DNA from 2 places in the Clostridium celatum genome. Region 1 is predicted to be linked to the other one. Evidence: riboswitches for the same ligand, from Rfam matches in the RefSeq annotation. Region 1 holds a riboswitch; the other holds the start of a gene.
What was found. Region 1 has a riboswitch for glycine ahead of LPC13_RS00240 (trimeric intracellular cation channel family protein). Riboswitches for the same ligand answer to the same signal wherever they lie in the genome.

Region 1 (11,153 bases):
ACGGCCATAAATTAGTAAACCCCATAATATCCTCCCCCTAATAAAGTACTTTTCGCTTGCTAAATTCACTTAATATTATTTCTTCTATATTCATAGATGAATTAACACTTATAAGCTTTCCACCATACTTTTTAGCTAAAGCTTCTACTTTCTCATTATAAATTTTTAGTGTTTCTTTATATTCGTTAATAAGTGCTGGTGTTACACTAAGCTTTATATTTTCTCCTGTTTCACTATCTATAAGTGTAATTTCATTATTAAAATCCGGATTAATTTCTTCATCACACAAAACCTGCACTAAAATTATTTCTTGCTTCTTATATGCTAAATATTTTAGTCCATCTTCTAAACTTTCTAACCCTTCATTATTTAAAAAATCCGATACTACTATGGATATCCCTCTCATACTTAAAGGTCTTTTCTTAATACTAGAGCTTAAATCTGTTGTTCCATCAAACTTTATCTTTTCTAAATCCATTAATATTTTTTGAAAGCCTCTATTTCCTGTGCTTGTTTTTATATTTTCTAAACTACCATCATTCATAGTGCTTATATTAACTCTATCTAAATTATTTAAAGCAATATAACTTAAAGCTGCTACTATTTTTAAAGCTGTATTTTTTTTATTGTCTTTTCCATAATCCATCGATTTACTTTTATCAATAAAAAAGTTAAATACACCTTCCCTTTCTTCCATAAAGACTTTTATAAAAAATTTATCAAACCTGCTATAAGCATTCCAATCTATTCTTCTAAAATCATCTCCTGGTGCATATTCTCTATAATCTGAAAACTCTACAGATACACCTTTTGCTTTAGATTTTCTTCCACCTTGAGTACCACCACTAAGTTTGAAATTTATATACATATTAATTTTATTAAGCTTTTTAAAGAAGTCTTCATTAAACATCTTTTCACTCATTTTTTACACTACCTTTAACTCTTCTAATATTTTAGAAATAATAGTTTCTTCATTTAATCCTTCTGTTATTGCATCAAAGTTTAAAACCAATCTATGTCTAAGTACTGGATAAGCAAGTTCTTTTATATCATCAAAAGATACATTAAATCTTCCTTCCATAACAGCTCTAACTTTTGCACCTGCAATAATTCCTTGTGCTGCTCTTGGACTAGCTCCTGCTTCTAAATACTCCTTAGCTATTTGTGCTCCAGCTTCTATTTCTGGATGTGTTGCAAGTATTAGCTTTAATGCATATTCCTTAACTGGCTCTGCAATTTTAACTTCTTTAATAATATCTCTAAGCTCTAATATTTCATTTCCTTCTAATACATTTTCTAAATTAACTTTATTATTAGTTAAAGTTAAATCCATAATTTCCTTTAGTTCATCTAAACTAGGAAATTCTACATTAAGCTTAAATAAAAATCTATCAATTTGTGCTTCTGGAAGAGGGTATGTTCCTTCCTGCTCTATTGGATTTTGAGTTGCAAGCACCATAAATGGCTTTGGCATTTCATAAGTCTTTTTACCTACAGTTACTGTTTTTTCCCCCATTGCTTCTAAAAGTGCTGATTGAGTTTTAGGTGTTGCTCTATTAATTTCATCTGCTAGTAAAAGATTTGTAAATACAGGCCCTTTTTCAAATCTAAATACTGTATTATCATTTTCCTTTACTACAATATTAGTTCCAACTACATCTGCTGGCATTAAATCTGGTGTAAACTGTATTCTTGAAAAATCTAAATTTAAGACTTTTCCTATTGTTTTAACTAATTGAGTTTTACCCATTCCTGGCATACCTTCTAATAGCACATTTCCTTCTGCAAATATTGCTATTAAAACATTTCTTATAATATCCTTTTGACCTATTATACCCTTGCTTATTTCCTCTTCACATCTCTTTATTTTTTCTGCAACTTTTATTATTGATTGTTCATTTATTTCCATAATGTTCACCTCTTATATACTCCAACATATCATTTTAATTTAATCCTTCAAAATAATTCTTAATTAAATCTTTTAAACTTTGTGGTAAATTACTATTATTAGCGCCTTCTAAAGCACTATTGCTATAATCACCAATTACCTTATCATAATCTACCTTTTCACCGCTTATATTAAGGCCATTTTCAGTTTCTATTTGCTGCGAATTTCCATCTTCATTTTTATTTCCAGTAAGGTTATTATCACTACCTTCATTTCTTCCTGGAATATATATTTGTTCTCCTGGATTGTTTTCTAAATCATTTTCATGCCCAGTTGTACTACCAGTATTCCAACCTGCTCCTCCTTGGCCACCGCCACTTCCTGATCCACTTCCCGATCCTTGCCCTTGACCAGCTCCAGAACCTTGGCCAGATCCACTTCCTTGTCCTTGTCCTGAACCACTTCCTTGGTTATTTCCTTGACTTTGATTATTATTTGATTGTTGATTACTTGAATTATTACTTGTTCCATTACTATTATTCACTGAATTTGTAATAGCCTGTGATAAGCTTTCTGCATCAATATTTTTATCTAAAACTGCACTTGAAGCATTTTTTAATGCCTCTTGTAAATCCTCATCACTTATATCTAAAGCCGCATTTTTTAAAGCTTCTGAAAGAGCACTTAATTCTGAACTACTCATTGTTGATAATTTATTTTCTAGCTCTTTTAATTCTTTATTTACTGCCTCTTCATCTCCCTTTAATATAGCTTCACCTAAATCCTTACTTTCTTCTTTTTTCATTAATTCATTTACTAATTTATTAACATCTTTTTTTGCATTAGTCTCTTTTTCTTTGTTGAAATCATCTAATAAGTCTTTTTTAGTTTTTTCTAAAGTTTCCTTTGCTTTATCTGAAGATAATTTTTCCTTTTTATCTTCCAGCTTCTTTTCTAATCTCTCTAAGGTTTTATTTATTTCAGACTGCTTTTCACTTTCTTTTAATTCTTTTTCTGCCTCTTCTAGAATCTTTTTAATCTCTTCTTTTTCTATATCTGATAAATCCTCTGATTTTTCTATTTCATTCTTTTCTTTTTCAACTTTTTCTATTATTGCATTTTGCATTTTATTAAATTCTCTTATATTTTTTGCATTTTTTCTTGATGCTGTTGGCACAAACATAACTAAAATACACATTAATATAAGCCCTAAAGATAATAATACTTGTTTTTTATCTATACTAATTCTTAAATTCTTTTTAATATTAAAGTTTTTAATTTTATCTACTGTATCCTTCTTTTGAGCTATTGCTATATTATCCTCACAGTTTATAAGCTCTAATGATGTAATAAGCCTTTCATTTAATCCCTTTGAATCTACAATTAAAGAAACTTTCTCTTTGTTTGGAGCCTTTATAACTCCATATATTAAAGCAATTATTAATCCCACCACTAATATCCCTAAAGAAATTTCTTCTACATATGGAATTGTTATAAATAGTGATATTAATAGTAAGCTAAATATTAAGCATAGTAGCATCTTTAATGCCACTATGCTCAAATTTATTAAGAAGTTTGCTTTAATTCTTTTAGATGCTTTATTTATAAAATCTAAAATAGCTTTATCTAAAGAATTCATATTACTACTCCTTTACTTTTTTAGATTTTTTTCTAAAATTCTTATTAAGTGGATTAAGCTTAATAGCTGCTAAATATATAAATATTGCTGAAAGAACTAATTGTACTACTATAGAAATATATTCAGTATTTTGATTCATTCCAAGTTCAATTAACATATAATTAAATTCTGCCCCTAATCCCACTTGATTTATAAGCAAGCTTGCAAAGCCAGCTACTGGACTTAAATAAACTATTGGTGAAACCTTAGGCATATCGCTTATCATTGTTCCACTAGAACTTAATTTCATCATTGAAATAATAAATATTGCCCAGGCAATAACTATTATTCCTACATAAATAAATAATACTAATCCATAACTTAATGCGGTTGCTACCTTTGATGTTTTTACATATGTTGATACAAAAACCCCTATAGAGCCTACAAATATTGTATTTACTATAAAGAATATTATAAGTTCTATAATATTGCTTAATTTCACGCCTCCTATTAATGAACATATTGCATATAAAGGCATTGTACATATTATAAGTACTATGACTCTTAATGATGAAGCAAAAACTTTTCCAACTATAATTTGAAGTGGCGTTAATTTTGATGATAGTAATATATCTAAAGTTTGTTTTTCACGTTCTGAACATATTGCTGTTGATGTTAATGATGGTACTATAAACATTAATAGTACAGCTTGACCAATAGCCATTACTACATAAAACATAACTGATGATTGTAGGTTTAATCCGTTAACAAAAACCTCTGAATTCAATGAGTTATAGTAAATTACTGCTGCAACTGATAATATTGCTATATATGCAAATATCATTAATGTAAATTTTATACTTCTTACTGCAAGCTTGCTTTCATTTCTTAAAACTGGATTTAATCTCACTATTTCTCCCCCCTACTCTTCATCACTATCTGCTGTTATTTGAATAAATACATCTTCTAAATTTCCAACTGATCTACTGTAATTTAAAACTGGTATATCTTTTAATACTAATGCTTTTAAAACATTACATACTTCAATATCATCTCCACTTACACTTGCAGTTATCTTATTACCATCAACTTTAATATCAGAAATATTAGGTAATTCTTTTAATATTTTAATAGCCTCTTCTTCTTTATCCATAACAGTAAATACTATAGGGGATGCTCCTGCTGCCCTTGTCATAATTTCATCTACAGTTCCTTGACATACTATAGTTCCACCTTTAACTATTCCTATATTTGTACATACTTCTCCAAGTTCAGGTAATATATGAGATGAAACTATAATTGTTTTTCCCATATCCTTTAAATTTCTTAAAATCCCCTTCATTTCATATCTAGCCCTTGGATCCATCCCTGATGCTGGTTCATCTAAGATTAAAAGTTCTGGATTATGAACTAAACATCTTGCTAAACATAATCTTTGCTTCATACCTCTAGATAATCCATCAACATATGCATCAGCCTTATCCTTTAAATTAACAAGCTCTAATAAATCCATAGAAAGTTTTCTTGCATCTTCTCCTATAATTCCATAAATAGATGCATAAAACTCAAGATATTCAATTGCCTTTAAATTATCATAAACTCCAAAAAAGTCTGGCATATATCCAATTTTATCTTTTAATGCTCTATTGTTTTTTATAGCATCAATTCCATCAACATAAACCTCTCCACTGTCTGGTGATAAAAGTCCTGAAATAATTTTCATAGTAGTACTTTTTCCTGCCCCATTAGGTCCTATAAATCCAAATATTTCACCCTTTTTTATTTCTAAATTCAATCCATTTAAAGCTTTAAAATTGCCATAAGATTTTTCAAGATTTTTTATAACTAGCATTATTTCTCCACCCCTTTTACAACTATTTTAGGAGCCATACTATCTTCCTTATCTCTATTAACTTCAAGCTTTACTTTAATTACATTATTTAAAGTATAATTTGAAATTTCATCTACTTTATAGCTTCCTGATGATAATAAGAATTTTTCATATTCATTACTTTTGTAATTATAGATGTAATACTCACCATTTCTTCCATATTCATATCCCCATCTATCAGTTCCAACTTTAAAAGTAACCTCTTTAATATCTATATTTTCATCAATTTTATAATCAAAGATTACTTCTCCTTGTCCATAAACAAATCCATTATAACTATCAACATAAGCATTATTATCTAAAGAATTTAATTCTGGATTAAAATATCCTTCTGGGAAATTAATATTCCCTTCATCATCTTTAAAGTTTATACCTATATCTTGAATTATTGCTGTTGTATTAAATTTAGATACTGATTTTTTTCCTAAATTTAATCCATATTCTACAGGCATATCTGTTATTGCAATAATTTTTGAAATACTATTAAAATATTCATTACTACTTAATACATTTAATAAATTAGAATATCTTAAAACATATTTATACTTAGGATCATTTTCATCCTTGCTTTTATCCCATCTTGATTGATAGTATTCATCAGTCATAATTGATGAATAACTTTCTAAACCACTAGTACTTGAAGATTTTAAATTTTCTATTTTTATTTCTTCACCACTTTTTACTTGGCCTAAATCCCAAATATTATTACCTGTTACTACTAATAATCTATTAACGTCTGTGTCTAAATTGTTTTTTATACTACCATTTAAAGTGCCATCTTTTAAGTTAAAATCTCCTTCAAATTTAGGTATAAAAACTTCTTCTCCCTTTACTTTAAATGTTTTTATATCTGAAGCATCAGTATCTGAAAAAGTAAAGTAAGAATTATTATTACTATAAGTTGTCTTCACTCTTAATTTTGTTATTGATTCATTTCCAGCTTCTCCATAATAGTAATTATCACTATTTATATATTTCATTTCTAAATTTTCATCTTTTTCTATTACAAGATTATCTTTATACTTACTACCAATTCCTAAATAACCATTTACTTCACCTTTTCCATCTTCATTTACAGAAATAATATTTAAAGAGTTTAAAATTACATCATTTACTCTCATTTTCCCACCAATTAAGTAAATAAATATTGTAAAAGCAATTGCTAATACTGGTAGTATAACCCAAGTTAAATCTCTTCTTTTTACCATTTTTAAAACTAGATAAAGCACTATTCCTACTGTAATTGCATATATAGCTAGTATTATTACAACAGTAGTTGTGCTTAATATATTTTCTACTGGTATATAATTTAATATAGAATTAATTCCATAACTGTAATTCCAATAATTATTTTGAGTTATATTCTCATAAACTTTATCAAATATTGGAGTTAATATATTTTGCATTAGGCTACTTGCATCTTTAGAAGATATAAAAGGTTCTGTGCCTATATCAAAAGTAGTTATTAAAATTTCACCACTTCCCTTTTTCTTAGAATATACTAACTCTTGACCATTTTCTCCATATACTACATTTGCATCATCTATATTCAATGATGATAATATTAAATTTAAACTTTCATTTATTAACTTTACATTCTTCTCATTAGTTCCATTTGAAGAAATATTTAAAAAGCTTTTGTCTATATTATTTATAGTCTTACTCTCATTAGCTCCTGCTGATATTAATAATGTTCCTCCATTATTTACCCAAGTATTTAAAGCATCATATTGTTCTTTTTTTAAATTTGCCATATTATAATTATTTACTATTATTAAATCTAAACCATCAATATTTAAATAATTATTTCCTATAATATCTGAATTTAAATTAACAGTATTAATTTTTCCAGCTGTTGAATAAGAGGTATTAAAGGATATTTCTCCTAAATAACCTAATGCTGTTGCATCATCAGTTAATAGCCCTGTAAAAACATTTGCATCATTAATTCGCCCTGAAAAAAGTAATAATTCTTTTTCATAAACTACTTTATTATTATTAATTAAACATATAGTTCCTTTAGTTGAATTTTCAATAAACTTTACTGGAATTGATACATTTATATTTTCGCCTGCTTTAGCATTTACTTCTTTAGCATATGCATCATATCCACCTTGTGAATCACTAGCTACTCTTACCTCAATTTCTCCATTAAAATCTTCTGATAAATTCTCTACATTAATACCTATAGGCATATACTTTTGAGCTCTATATTTACCATCAATTCCATAATCTATAGTTACTTTATAATTACTATTCTTTTCATTTGCACTAACCTGTATATTAGGCATTATTAAGTTAAAAATAAAAATTAGTAATATATAGCTAAATATTTTTTTACTTTTTCCTTTTTTCATTAAGCTCCCCCATTTCACACTATTTGTTATTTATATACTTCATATTATATTTTACCCCATTTTTCCTTTATCTTCTTATTTTTTCCTTTAAGATTTTCTTAAAATTTTCTTACAATAAAAAAAAACAAAAAGTGATTATATAACATTTAATTAAGTTACATAATCACTTTTTGTCCAACTTTAACAAATAAATTTATTTTATTATTTATATAATTGCTTTTATCCTATTTTAATATTAGTCTTTTTTTAAATTTATGCACTTATAACCGGTAGGTTAATTTCCTTATGATAGCTTATTACCCTAATAGCTATTATAATTATTAAAGATATGAATTGAGCTGTTTCCAATCCTACCACTGGATAAATAAACCATAATATAGTTACACCTATAACTCCTGCAACACAATAAATATCATTTTTAAATATTTGTGGTTTTCTATTAGTTATAATATCTCTAAGTACTCCACCACCAACTCCAGTTATTCCAGCTACAAATGAAAAAACCATAAAATTATAATTACTTTCTATTGCCTTACTTGCTGCTGATACAAAAAATGCAGCTAATCCTAATGCATCAATAAACATAAATAAATTTTTATACTTAACTTTTCCTTTTAATATTATAGCAAGTAATGCTCCTGCTATAATAAATGGTATAGTTTTATAGCTAGTAAAAAATACCGGTATACCAACATTAGTAACTATATCTCTTAATACTCCTCCACCCATTGCTGTAATTATAGCTATTATATATATTCCAAAAATATCGAACTCTTCTTCTATAGCAACAATAGCTCCTGATACTGCAAAAGCAAAAACACCAATATACTCTAAAATAGCAATGTAGTCCAACTAAAATCCCCCTTAAAAATATAGATTAAGACTAATTATTAAAATAATTGCGCCTCTGTCTTTTTACCTGAAAGATTCTCTTACTACATTTAAGATTGCTTCGTCGGTGTCTTATATGAGCTTTCCAGAGTTTTCTCAAAATTTGGTCCTTTTGCCTGAGAGTTTGCCGCACTTTCCCCTTCGGCTCTGAATTAAAACAGTATCTCCCAAATTTATCAACGAAATACCTTTAAATTATAATAAAATCTTTTTATCAATTCAATATTTTTATATAAAATTTACTTAACTATTCATCACTACATACACATATAGAAGTTTGTAACTCTATATATTCTTCAACACTAAGCTCACTTAAATATTTATCATAATGTTCTTCTGAGCAAAATACTCCTATTTTATTATCTACATAATCCTTATTTAACTCTTTTTTGCAATACATACACTTTTTCATTTTTTATCTCTCCTTATCTTTAATTAAAATACTTTATCAGTTTGTAAATTAATTTGACTAATGTATTCAACTACTTTTAAACTTTATTATCTGCTGAAATCAATAATAAAAACCTATAAAGCAATAATTTTATTTCAAATAAATATGGCAAATGAAGATTTATATTTTCTAAGAAAATTTAATCTTTCATTTGCCATTACTAACATTACTTAAACAGCATTATTAAATTATTTACATTTCAAAACTTATGATTTATGCACAACTAATTTTCTGCTTATCGAGGGTTGCATATGAATCTAATAAGTTAATAATAAAATTTCTTGTATCCGTATCTAAATTTCTTGTACTTGATATGGATTTTACTGCAAACTTCTTAATTAAAAAGCTATATGCTAGCTCTCCTATAAATAATGCTGTGTTTGTCATTCTTGAATCATTTAATAATTCTTTAAACTCTATAGTTGTTCCTTTTATATATTCCTTTGCAATATTATAAACTTCATCAATACTAATTAATTTTAATACTACATCAATATCCTTATTTATTTTACTAACAAATTTATTAATTAAACTTATATAATTTTTCTCATGCTTTTCATTTACAAATTTTAAATTTTTCCCCATAATTAATCACCTCTATGTATACATTATAGAACATAAATTTGTCAATTATGTTACAAAGTGATTAAATTTATCTTAATATTTACTTGCTTTTAATAGCCTATATTTAAGTTAGTTTACTTCTTTATAGATATTCCTCTATAATACTTTGAGTACCTTTATCTTCAAAATTTTTCTTAGCTAATTCTTCATACATTTCTAATACTTTATTAAGTACAGGAAGGCTTTCACCTTTTTCATCCATTACCTCTTTAGCTATTTTCATATCTTTTATAAAATGCTTATTAAAAAATCCTGGTTCATAATCTTTTTCTATCATTTTATAACCATTATTTTGTAGTTGCCAGCTACCAGCTGCACCTTTTGATATAGCATCTAAAACTGTTTTAGGATCAAGTCCTGACTTTTTAGCATAAATTATAGATTCTGCTACTGCAGCTATAGTTCCTGCTATGGCTACTTGATTAGAAGCTTTACAGTTTTGTCCACTACCTGCTTCTCCAAGATAAATTATATTTTTTCCCATGCATTCAAATACATTATACATATATTCAAAATCCTCTTTGTTTCCACCCACCATAATAGATAAAGTAGCATTCTTTGCTCCAATATCTCCGCCTGAAACTGGCGCATCTAAAATATGAAATTTATTTCCCTTTTCATATAATTTCTTTGCTAAAAGTGGTGATGATGTTGTCATATCTACTAAATATGCACCTTCTCTTGCATATTCAAATATTCCTTCTTTCCCTAAATAAACCTCTTCTACATCCTTTGGATAGCCAACAATAGTAAATACTGCATCTGCATCCTTAACACATTCTTTAATACTGTCTTTAACTTCAATACCGTATTCCCTTAAAGGTTCACACTTTGAAAGTGTTCTACTATATACAGATACATTATGTCCACTCTTCTTTAAATTTATTGCCATAGAACTTCCCATAACCCCAGTTCCAATCCAAGCTATATTCATATCTATACCTCCATATTTTTTTCTAATTATAATATACTTATGATATTTTTTCCACTATCCGCCACTCATTTTATACACTTTATTTCATTAATGTTATATAATAGAAATATTGTATACTAAAGGGGGCTTATTTTATGGATTTACAAAGAAGAAAAAATCTTATTTTAAAGGGAAACATTTATAAAGTATTAGTTACACTTGCTATTCCAATTATGGCTAATAATATAATTCAATGTCTTTATAATATGGCAGATGGATTTTGGGTTAGTATGATTGGTTCTGTTGAATTTGCAGCTACATCTTTTGTATGGCCTGTTGATTTTCTATTTATTTCAATAGGTTCAGGAATTTCTATTGCTGGAACTGCTCTTTTATCTATATTAATTGGTGCTAATAAAGCAAAAGAAGGTAAAAAATATTCTGCTCAATTATTTGCAATTTCTCTATTAACTTCTGTAATATTTACTATAATAGGTTTTATTTTAACACCATTATTTGT
Region 2 (11,153 bases), on a different contig from region 1:
GGGCAACAGAAATGGTATCATATGCTAAAACACTAGTTGATGATGTAGAGTTTTCACCAGAAGATGGGTCAAGAACAAGAAGAGAATTTCTATATAAAGTTTTAGAAAATGTTATTGATGCTGGTGCAACTGTAGTTAATATTCCTGATACAGTAGGGTATTCAACTCCAAATGAGTTTGGAAAATTAATAAAAGACATAAAAGAAAATGTACCTAATATAAGTAAGGCAAAAATAAGTGTACATTGTCATAATGATTTAGGATTAGCAGTTGCAAATTCATTAGCTGCTATTGAAAATGGGGCAGAACAAGTAGAGTGTGCAGTTAATGGATTAGGAGAAAGAGCAGGCAATGCAGCTCTTGAGGAGATTGTAATGGCTCTTAGAACAAGAAAGGATATATATAAGTGTGATACAGGGATATCTACAGAAAGAATTTATAGAGTTTCAAGTATTGTTGCACATTTATCAGGGATATCAGTACAACCTAATAAGGCAATAGTAGGAGCAAATGCTTTTGCACATGAATCAGGAATACACCAAGATGGAGTGCTAAAAAATAGAGAAACTTATGAGATAATGACGCCGGAATCGGTAGGATTTAAAACTAATAATATGGTCTTAGGAAAACACTCAGGTAGACATGCGTTTGAAGATAGGATAATAGAGCTAGGATATAATTTAACTAAGGAACAATTAAATGAAGGTTTTAAAAAGTTTAAGGATTTAGCTGATAGAAAGAAGGAAATTTCTGATAAGGATATAGAAGCAATAATAAACCAAGGAGTAGTTTCAATTGAAGATTATTATAAGGTTGAAGTATTTAATGTTTCTACAGCTAAAAACATATCAGCAACAGCTACAGTAAAAATACTTTACAACGACATTGAAAAAGTAGAAGCAGCTTGTGGTGATGGACCAGTAAGTGCCCTTTATAAGGCCATAGAAAGGTCAATTGATATTAGTCCAGTATTAGAGGATTATTCTATACAAGCTATAACATCAGGTTCAGATGCGCTTGGTGAAGTTAAAGTTAAGTTATCCTTAGATGGTAAAAAAGTATTAGGTATGGGAATAAGTACAGATGTAATAGAGGCAAGTTTAATGGCATATATGAATGCATTAAATAAATTAAGAAATTAAAAAGATAAAAATGCTTGATTTTTTTTGAAAAGCTATATTATAATACCAATATAATTTAATATGTTCGGATGAAGGTAATGGGAGAGCGATTTAGAATCCACCGAAGAAGTAAATCTTTCAGGTATTAGGACCGTTACTGGACGAGCCTCTGGAGAGACTCAGATGAGAGCACCGAAGGAGCAAGGTTTAATTTTTATAATTAAATTGAAACTCTCAGGTAAAAGGACAGGGGATAAAGTATAGTAATAAGTGAATATTATAAATTAGTAATTTAAATAAATAATTATTAACTATAACGATGATAAGTATTTATAATAAATATTAGCATTTGTAGTTGTTATTAATTATTTATTTAAATAAAGCAATATACAAGATCTATAAGAACTTTTATATTAAAAATACTAGTTATAATCCTTACTTTTATAACTAACTTTAATCTCCTCCTAGAAATTTATTTTTAAGGGGGATTTTTTTATGGAATTTTTTAAAGAAATTGAAAATGTATTAAACAGTATTAATGGAATAGTATGGGGAGCACCTTTACTAATATTACTAGTAGGAACAGGTATTTATTTTACTTTTAAACTTGGGTTACTTCAAATTACTAAATTGCCACTTGCATTAAAATATTTATTTTCTAAAGATGATGAAGCAGATGATGAAGCAGCAGAAGGTGATGTATCAAGTTTTGCTGCACTTTGCACCGCATTATCAGCAACTATAGGAACAGGAAATATAGTAGGGGTTGCAACTGCTATATCTACAGGTGGGCCAGGGGCCTTATTTTGGATGTGGATAGCTGCTTTTTTTGGAATGGCAACTAAGTATGCTGAGGGTGTACTAGCTATAAAATATAGAGAAGTAGATGAAAATGGTCAAATGTCAGGTGGACCGATGTATTATATAGAAAAGGGTGTAGGAAATAAATTTTTAGCAAAGATGTTTGCTATATTTGGGGTTGCTGTTGCGTTACTTGGGATAGGAACATTTGGACAAGTAAAATCTATTTCATCAGCAGCTAAGATAAGTTTTAATATTCCAGTAGTAGTTACTGCAATAATTGTTACAGCGTTAGTTACGTTAGTTACTTTAGGAGGAATAAAAAGAATTTCATCAGTTGCAGAAAAAATAGTTCCTAGCATGGCAATATTATATATATTAGGAGCACTAATGGTTTTAATATTTAACTATAAAGCTATTCCAAATGCTATTAATTTAATTATAACTAGTGCATTTAATCCTAAGTCAGCTCTTGGAGGAACAGCAGGAATAACAGTTGCAATAGCAATTCAAAGAGGTGTTGGCAGAGGTGTTTTTTCAAATGAAGCAGGGCTTGGAAGTGCACCTATTGCATCAGCAGCAGCTAAGACAAAATCTCCAGTTAAGCAAGGGTTGATTTCTATGACAGGTACATTTATAGATACAATAATAATATGTACAATGACAGGACTTGCAATTATATTAACAGGAAGTTTTAATAGTGGGTTAGAAGGTGCAGAAATAACTACCTTAGCATTCCAAAGTGGATTGCCATTTGCTGTATTAGGAAAGTATGTGGTTAATATAGGATTAATATTTTTTGCATTCACAACTATAATAGGGTGGAATTATTATGGAGAGAGATGTATTGAATATTTAACTGGAGTAAAAGGAATAAAATTATATAAAATTGTATTTATAGCTTTTGTTGGTATAGGGCCATTTTTATCACTTGATTTAGTTTTTATAATAGCTGATATTGTTAATGGGTTAATGGCATTACCCAATTTAGTTGGATTAATAGCATTGAGACATGTTGTTATAAATGAAACTAATGAGTATTTTAAGAAAATTAAAAATGAAAGCAAAGATGAAAAAAGTAGTAAATTACAAATAAATTAAAAATAAGTATGCCTCAAAATTATAATTTACCAATTAGTCTTGAAGCTTTCCAAATAAAAAGCACACAGTAAGATTAAATGTTCTTATGGTGTGCTTTTATAATATTTGTTAATATAATTTATTTTTCACAAAGTACTAGCTATTTAGAGTCGGCTCCATTTTTTTATAATGATGAGAATATTATATTCTTGAAAAATATATATTTAATTATGAAAAGTTATTTAAATAAATTTTTATTGGGAGGGGACTATTGAAAGGAAATTTAATTTACAATGGAGTAGATAATTATAAAGCAATAGATAAGAGGGGAAATATAATAAATACAGTAATTATATTAAGTTTAGTTATTGTATTGATAATAAGTAGTGGTAATCTTTTGAAAAGATTAGTATTTACAAATAATATAGATGCTGGATACAATAATGAGGACTTACGATTAAGTGAAAATAATGAAAGTAATAAAAGTAATGAAAGCAATATAGAGGATAATACTGAAAAACAAGTATATGTAAATTCTTATTTAAATGAGGAAGAAAATAGCTTTATAAATTTAATATTAGATGGAGCAATAGAAAATTATAAAGAGTATAAAATTTTACCATCAATAACAATAGGGCAAGCTATATTAGAGTCTGGATGGGGAAAATCAGAATTGGCAGTAAGTCACAATAATTTATTTGGAATAAAAGCAGATTCAAGATGGGATGGTGCAGTAGCTGCTATAAATTCTAAAGAAAACTATAATGATAGTTATATATCAAACTTTAGAAAATATGATTCTATTGAGGAATCAATAGAGGATCATGGAAGGTTTTTATTTGATAGTGATAGATATAGAGATAATGGATTATTTGAAGGGAAGACTTATATAGAGCAAGCACAAGCTTTAGAAGATGCAGGATATAGTACAGCAAAAGATGAAAGTGGAGTGCCAATATATGCCGATAAATTAATAGCAATTATTGAGAAATATCACCTGATGGATTATGACAAACAAATTGTTTAATTATTTTCAGAATGATATCATAAATTTTTTGGCACCACAATTGTTTAAAATAATTTTAGTAGCGTTCTGTAAAAGTACGTTCATTTTGGATAATAGGGATTTTCTTTTGATAAAGTTCATCAACTCTAATGAAACGATTGCCTTTTTTTATAGTTCTTATAAATTTTTCAATTGATTCATCAGATCCTTGAACTTCAAGTTCTACCATACCATTATCCATATTTCTAACCCAACCAGTTAAATCTAATGGTTTAGCAGTCATAGAACAAAAAAATCTAAAGCCTACGCCTTGAACTCTGCCTTCTACAACTATGTAATATCTATTCATAAGCTCCTCCTTAAAATATAACTATATAAAAATTATAGCATATAAATAGTATTTCTAAGATTAAAAAAAGTATCATATACTTATATAGATAATTTAGCTTAAAGAGGGGTTACATGGAAAAAACTTTGGTTTTAATTAAACCTGATGCTGTAGAGCAAAATATAATTGGAAATATAATAAGCTTATATGAAGAAGCAAATTTAAAGGTTATTGCATTAAAGATGGAAAAAGTAAGTAGAGAAACTGCAGAAACTCATTATAAAGAGCATAAAGGTAAAGTATTTTATCAAGAATTAATAGACTTCATTACAAGAAGCCCTATATGTGCATTGATACTTGAGGGGGAAAATTGTATTGCTAAGGTGAGAGAAATAAATGGAGCAACAAAACCTGAAGAACAAAAGCCAGGTACTATAAGAAAGAAATACGCAAAGGGAATAACTGAAAATTGTGTACATGCTTCTGATTCTTTAGAGAGTTCAAAAAGAGAAATAAAGATATGGTTTCCTAATTTTAAAGGAGAATGATATATAGAAAGAATAAAATAAAAAAATAATGCAGAAACTTTTAAAGGTTTCTGCATTATTTTTTCTATTGAGAAAGGATTTCTGTAAAAGCAGATTCATATAATTTTAATGTCTGAGGATCTAAATCCGTAAAAACTTCACATCTTTCTAATACGGCATCAGAAGGATATGCAGCAGGATTATTTTTAACTTCATCATCTAATAATTCAAATGCACCTGTATTTGGAGTTGAATATTCAATATACTCAATATTTGTCTTTGCATTTTCAGGATCGCATAAGAAGTTTATGAAAGCTTCAGCGCCTGCTTTGTTTGGAGCGTCTTTTGGTATTGCAATTGCATCAAACCACTTATTTGAACCTTCATTTGGAACAACATATTTCATATCAGGATTTTGACTCATTATGTAAGAAGCATCTCCAGAGTAAACTACAGCTAATGCTTTTTCTCCAGATATCATATTATCTCTTACTTCATCAATAACGTATATAGGATTAGTTAAAGTTAATTGTTTTAATAAATCTTCTTTAGCTACATTTATTTCATCAGCGTTAGTTGAGTTAAGTGAATATCCATTCTTCACTAATGTAATTGCTAAAGAATCTCTTAATGAATTATACATATAAACATTATCTTTGTATTTTTCATTCCATAATATATCCCAACTAGTTACAGGTTCAGTAACAACTGTGCTATCATAAATAATACCTACTGTACCCCAAGTATATGGAACTGAATATTCATTTGTTGGATCATACGGAAGATTCTTAAATTTTTCGCCTATATATTTATAGTTAGGAATATTATTAAAATCTATTTTTTCAAGTAAATCTTCTTTAATCATTTTTTCAATCATGTAATCTGATGGAATTACTATATCGTAAGTTCCAGGATTAGTTTTAATTTTTTGATACATAATTTCATTTGTATCATAAGTTGAGTAATTTACTTTAATTCCTGTTTCATTTTCAAAGTCTTTAATTAAAGATTCATCAATATATTCTCCCCAGTTAAAAACATTGATAGTACCATTTTCGCCAGCACTATTATTAGAGCATCCAGCAAAAATGGAAGTTGTTAATAAAGCTGTTGCAATTAATGCAGTTAATTTTTTAAATCTTTTCATTTTATTCACCCCTTGAAGTAAATTCTTTTCTATTTACAATTAATAATAAAATAAGTACTGTTAAAAACATTAAAGTAGATAATGCATTTATTGAAGGGTTTATTCCCTTTCTAGCCATAGAGTAGATTTCTATTGAAAGATTAGTTACTCCAGGTCCTGTAGTAAAGAAACTTATTACAAAGTCATCAATAGACATCGTAAATGCCATTAATAGACCAGAAATAATACCAGGTTTTATTTGAGGTAATATTATTTTTCTCATTGCATAACCAGGAGTTGCTCCTAGGTCTAAGGCTGCTTCTGTTATGTTTGTAGGCAATTGCTTTAGCTTTGGTAATACTGATAATATAACATATGGGATATTAAAAGTAATGTGAGCTATAAGCATAGTCATAAATCCAAATTGTATATTTAAAAATGGCATAACAAATATGAATAAACTCATTAAAGATACACCTGTAACAATATCAGGATTTAATACTGGTAAATTATTTATATTTAATAAGGCTTTTTTAGGTAGCCCTTTCATTTTATGAATGCCAATTGCTGCAAATGTACCAATTATAGTAGCAACTACAGAGGCAATTACAGCTATTATTAGTGTGTACTTTAATGCTTCCATTATTCTTTGGTTTTCAAAAAGCTGGCTATACCATTTTAAAGTAAATCCACTCCATTTTCCCATTGATTTTGAATCATTAAAAGAAAATACCATTAAAGTAACTATTGGTGTATAAAGAAATATAAAGATTATAAATAAATAAAATCTCTTTATAAAGGATTCAAGTTTTTTCATCATAGGGAGCTTCCTCCTTCTTTATCATCAGCACCTTCAAACTTATTCATAAAGGCCATTGATAATAAAATTATTAACATCATAAATATTGCAATGGCAGAACCAAAGTTCCAATCATTCATTGTTGTATATTGTGTTTCAATTAAGTTACCAAGTAGCATGTATTGTCCACCACCTAGTATTCTAGAAATTACGAATGTAGATACAGCAGGCATAAATACCATTGTAATACCAGAAATTACACCAGGCATACTTAAAGGAAGAATGATTTTCATAAATATATGTTTTCTATCAGCGCCTAAGTCTGAAGCAGCATTTATCAAATCATTATCCATTTTTATAAGTACTGTATAAATAGGTAATATCATAAATGGTAAGAAGTTATAAATCATACCTAAAAGTACTGCAAAATCATTATAAAGAATATTAAATGGTCCAATTCCAAAGTTAGAAAAGAACGTATTAATAAGGCCATTTTTACCTAATATAGGTAACCAAGCGTAAGTTCTAAGTAAGAAATTCATCCACATTGGAACAATAAATAACATTATTAATATATTTCTTTTACCTTCACGCATTTTAGAAACTAAATAAGCAACTGGATAACCTAATATTAAACAACCTATTGTTGCTTTAAATGCTAAAACTAAGCTTCTCCAAAAAACTTTTAAATATATTGGATCCATTAATCTTTGAAAGTTCTCAAGTGAAAATTTATAATTATCACCTGACTTTACAGTAAAACTGAAGAAAACTACTATTAAAAGTGGAATAACAATAAAAAGTGAACTCCAGACGATATAAGGTGATGCTGGAAGAATACCTTGACTATTTTTCTTTTTCATTTTTAATCATTTACCTTTCTCATTATATGAATTGCTTCAGGATCAATAATTAAACCTACTGTACTACCAACTGTAGCATTTTTTGTATTATGTATTATCCACTTAGTATTTTCAGTTTCAACTTCTATTTCATAATGAACACCCTTAAATGTAACAGAATTAACTTTTCCTACTAATATTCCTTTTTCTACTGTTGTAATTTCTATGTCTTCAGGTCTTATAACAACATCTATTTTTTCATTTTTATCAAATCCGTTATCTACACATTCAAAAACTCTATTAGAAAATTCTACTTTATAGTCTTCTAACATAGTACCATCTAATATATTACTTTCACCTATGAAGTCAGCGACAAAAGCATTAGCAGGTTCGTTATATATATCCTCAGGACTACCCATTTGTTGAATAACTCCTTTATTCATTACAACGATAGTATCTGACATGCTTAAAGCTTCTTCTTGGTCATGAGTAACAAAAATAAATGTAATACCAAGTCTTTTTTGAATTTTTTTAAGTTCTAATTGCATTTCTTTTCTAAGTTTTAAGTCTAGAGCACCCAGTGGTTCATCAAGTAATAAGACTTTAGGTTCATTTACAAGAGCTCTTGCTATTGCTACTCTTTGTTGTTGTCCACCACTTAAAGAGTCAACAGAACGATTTTCAAAACCTTCTAATGCGACCATTTTTAACATTTCGTGAACTTTTTTATCAATTTCATTTTTAGGTAGTTTTTTTATCTTTAAGCCAAAAGCGATATTTTCATATATATTCATATGAGGGAATAATGCATACTTTTGGAAAACTGTATTTAACTGTCTTTTGTATGGTGGTAAGATAGATATATCTTTTCCATCAAAAAGAACTTTTCCATTATCGGCAGTCTCAAAACCAGCTATAATTTTAAGAGTTGTTGTTTTACCGCATCCACTTGGACCAAGTAAAGTTAAAAATTCATTTTCTTTTATATTTAAATTTAAATTATTTAAAACGGTGTTATCTCCATATGTTTTAGAAACACCTTGAATTTCAATAATATTTTGATTCAAAAAAAACACCTCTTTCTTTTATATTAAAATGATGGTGGAGTAGAAATCCAAATCACTTTAGCAGTTGTTTTACCATTATTACTAATGTAATGATTAGATTTTGGCTTAAAATAAAAACTTTCATTTTTCTTTACTTTGTAAGATTTATCACCAAGATGTAGTACTATACTACCAGATAAAACATAGCCAAACTCTTCACCTTCATGGGGTTCTTCTTCTATATATTTTCCACCAGGTTCAAGAGTTATCATAATAGGTTCCATTTCATTTTTTTGTGCATTTGGAACAAGCCACATAAGAGTATATTTTAAATCAGTATTTTCTGTTTCAAACATATCTTCATATGTATAAGTAATTTTTTCATCTTTATCATCATTAAAGAATTCTTTAAGGTTTGTCCCTAATATTTCAAGAATATCTATTAGAGTGGCAATAGATGGAGAAGTTAGATCATTTTCAAGTTGAGAAATAAATCCCTTTGATAATTCACATCTATTAGCAAGATCTTCTTGTGTTAGTCCCTTTTCAATTCTCATTCGTTTTATTTTATCACCAATTTCCACAATTTCACCTCGCCTTTCAAGTAGTTTAGTAGTAACTATTACTAAACAAAAGGTTTAAAATTACTAAACAACAAATGATATTATATATATTTATGAGTAAAAAATCAATAAAATTTGTAAAATTTTAAAGTTTATAAATATGCTTATAAAATAAAGCTTTAAAGGGAGTTTAACTTAAAGTGAGTTTAACAATAATACATTAAAAGTTTACTTGTACTAAGAAAGTTAAAATGAGTATAAAAATATTTGAAATTACAAATTGTGTAAAAAATTATTTGGTACATAATAATGATAATATAAGATTAGTTATAAAGTTATATTTGGTAAATGATTAATGATTTATACTATTTTTATAATTAAATTAGATAAAAGAATTTTATATATTTATGTAAATAATAATTATTATTAAAAAATAATAAAAGGTAGGTATTAACAAAATTTTTATATGGGTGTATAATAATGTTATTATGTTAAAACGGAGGATGGATTATGATAAAAGGAACGATACATTCAATTGAAACTATGGGCTTAGTAGATGGTCCAGGTATAAGAGTAGTAGTGTTTATGCAAGGGTGTGCTTTAAGATGTCAATATTGCCATAACCCAGATACATGGGCTAATAAGTGTGAAGAATCATTAGAATTAACTCCAGAAGAGTTAGTTAATAAAATTGCAAGATTTAGAAGTTATTTTGAAAGATCAGGTGGTGGGGTAACTTTCTCAGGTGGGGATCCATTAAGACAGCCAGAATTTTTAAAGGAAGCTTTAAAGCTATGTAAGAAGCAAGGTATACATACAACACTAGATACTTCTGGAGTTGGTTTTGGAGATTATGAAGAAATATTAAAGTATACTGACTTAGTTCTTTTTGATGTTAAGCATTTAACTGAAGAAGGATATAAAGATATGACAGCTGTGAAAATAGATGAAAGCTTAAAATTCTTAGAAGCATGTAAGAAGTGTGGAACTAAACTATGGATAAGACAAGTGGTTGTTCCGGGTATGACAGACAGTGAAGAATATATTACAGAATTAGGTAAGTTCATTAAGACTTTAGATAATGTTGAGAAGGTAGAATTACTTCCATATCATTTATTAGGCGTTAATAAGTATGAAACTATGGGATTAAAGTATAGATTAGATGGAACTCCAGCAATGGATAAGGATAGATGTAAAGAATTATATAAATTATTAGATTTTAATAAATAGGCAAAATAGAGATATTCTTGAGAGAGGATATCTCTATTTTTGATTTTAAATGTAGTATTTTTTAAATTTGACTTGAGAAGAATCCAGGTTTAATTAATTTTTTCTTCATTCCCTCAATTACTAAAAGATATACAGCTGCTGTATCAAATCTTGCATCGTGGTAATTTCCACTACCCTGGAAAAGTTCATCTGCCTTTTTAGCAATTTGATCATCAGAAATTCCAAGATAATTAATAACTTCAGATAATTTTGGATTTTTTATACCATTACCATTCACAGAAGGGATATTACAAATGTTTTTATAATATGCCATTGTACAGAAAGTTTTCTTTGGCTCCCAAGTGCTATCAATCATACCAGCTTCATATAATGAATTGACTTCGTGCTTTAAAAATTTAACATCAAATTGAACATTATGACCAATTACAAAGTCTGCATCGAAGAAGTCACCCATAAAATCTTGTATTTGTTCTAAGAATTCTAAACCATTAGATAATTCGTATAATTTTTCTAGAGAAAAACCATGAACTTGTTCAGCACCTTCATCCATTTCATCAACAGTAAAGAAGAAGTTTTTACCTATAGTTGTTTGTGGCTTGGTAGAAGTGTCCACGACTATATAACTTAACTGACATATATGACCAGGTCTTACGCTTGTAGTTTCTGTATCGAAAAATAATAGTT

Region 2: it holds a riboswitch for glycine, as region 1 does, so the genes downstream of both, LPC13_RS01675 (alanine/glycine:cation symporter family protein) here and LPC13_RS00240 (trimeric intracellular cation channel family protein) in region 1, are expected to answer to the same signal.

What each region holds. Positions count from the first base shown of each region.
Region 1 is NZ_JAJKGM010000001.1:57,590-68,742, reverse strand. It holds gene LPC13_RS00275 (vWA domain-containing protein) at 1-25, opposite strand, end outside; gene LPC13_RS00270 (DUF58 domain-containing protein) at 38-922, opposite strand; gene LPC13_RS00265 (AAA family ATPase) at 926-1,909, opposite strand; gene LPC13_RS00260 (hypothetical protein) at 1,944-3,527, opposite strand; gene LPC13_RS00255 (ABC transporter permease) at 3,532-4,416, opposite strand; gene LPC13_RS00250 (ABC transporter ATP-binding protein) at 4,429-5,358, opposite strand; gene LPC13_RS00245 (type 1 glutamine amidotransferase family protein) at 5,358-7,754, opposite strand; gene LPC13_RS00240 (trimeric intracellular cation channel family protein) at 8,007-8,606, opposite strand; glycine riboswitch at 8,660-8,736, opposite strand; glycine riboswitch at 8,740-8,825, opposite strand; gene LPC13_RS00235 (hypothetical protein) at 8,893-9,057, opposite strand; gene LPC13_RS00230 (hypothetical protein) at 9,310-9,681, opposite strand; gene LPC13_RS00225 (NAD(P)-dependent oxidoreductase) at 9,803-10,654, opposite strand; gene LPC13_RS00220 (MATE family efflux transporter) at 10,789-11,153, shown strand, end outside.
Region 2 is NZ_JAJKGM010000002.1:98,549-109,701, forward strand. It holds gene LPC13_RS01670 (2-isopropylmalate synthase) at 1-1,142, shown strand, start outside; glycine riboswitch at 1,211-1,285, shown strand; glycine riboswitch at 1,286-1,380, shown strand; gene LPC13_RS01675 (alanine/glycine:cation symporter family protein) at 1,617-3,023, shown strand; gene LPC13_RS01680 (glycoside hydrolase family 73 protein) at 3,274-4,029, shown strand; gene LPC13_RS01685 (acylphosphatase) at 4,085-4,357, opposite strand; gene ndk (nucleoside-diphosphate kinase) at 4,471-4,884, shown strand; gene LPC13_RS01695 (ABC transporter substrate-binding protein) at 4,949-6,010, opposite strand; gene LPC13_RS01700 (ABC transporter permease) at 6,012-6,809, opposite strand; gene LPC13_RS01705 (ABC transporter permease) at 6,806-7,651, opposite strand; gene potA (spermidine/putrescine ABC transporter ATP-binding protein) at 7,654-8,697, opposite strand; gene LPC13_RS01715 (helix-turn-helix domain-containing protein) at 8,721-9,260, opposite strand; gene pflA (pyruvate formate-lyase-activating protein) at 9,750-10,469, shown strand; gene LPC13_RS01725 (3'-5' exonuclease) at 10,531-11,153, opposite strand, start outside.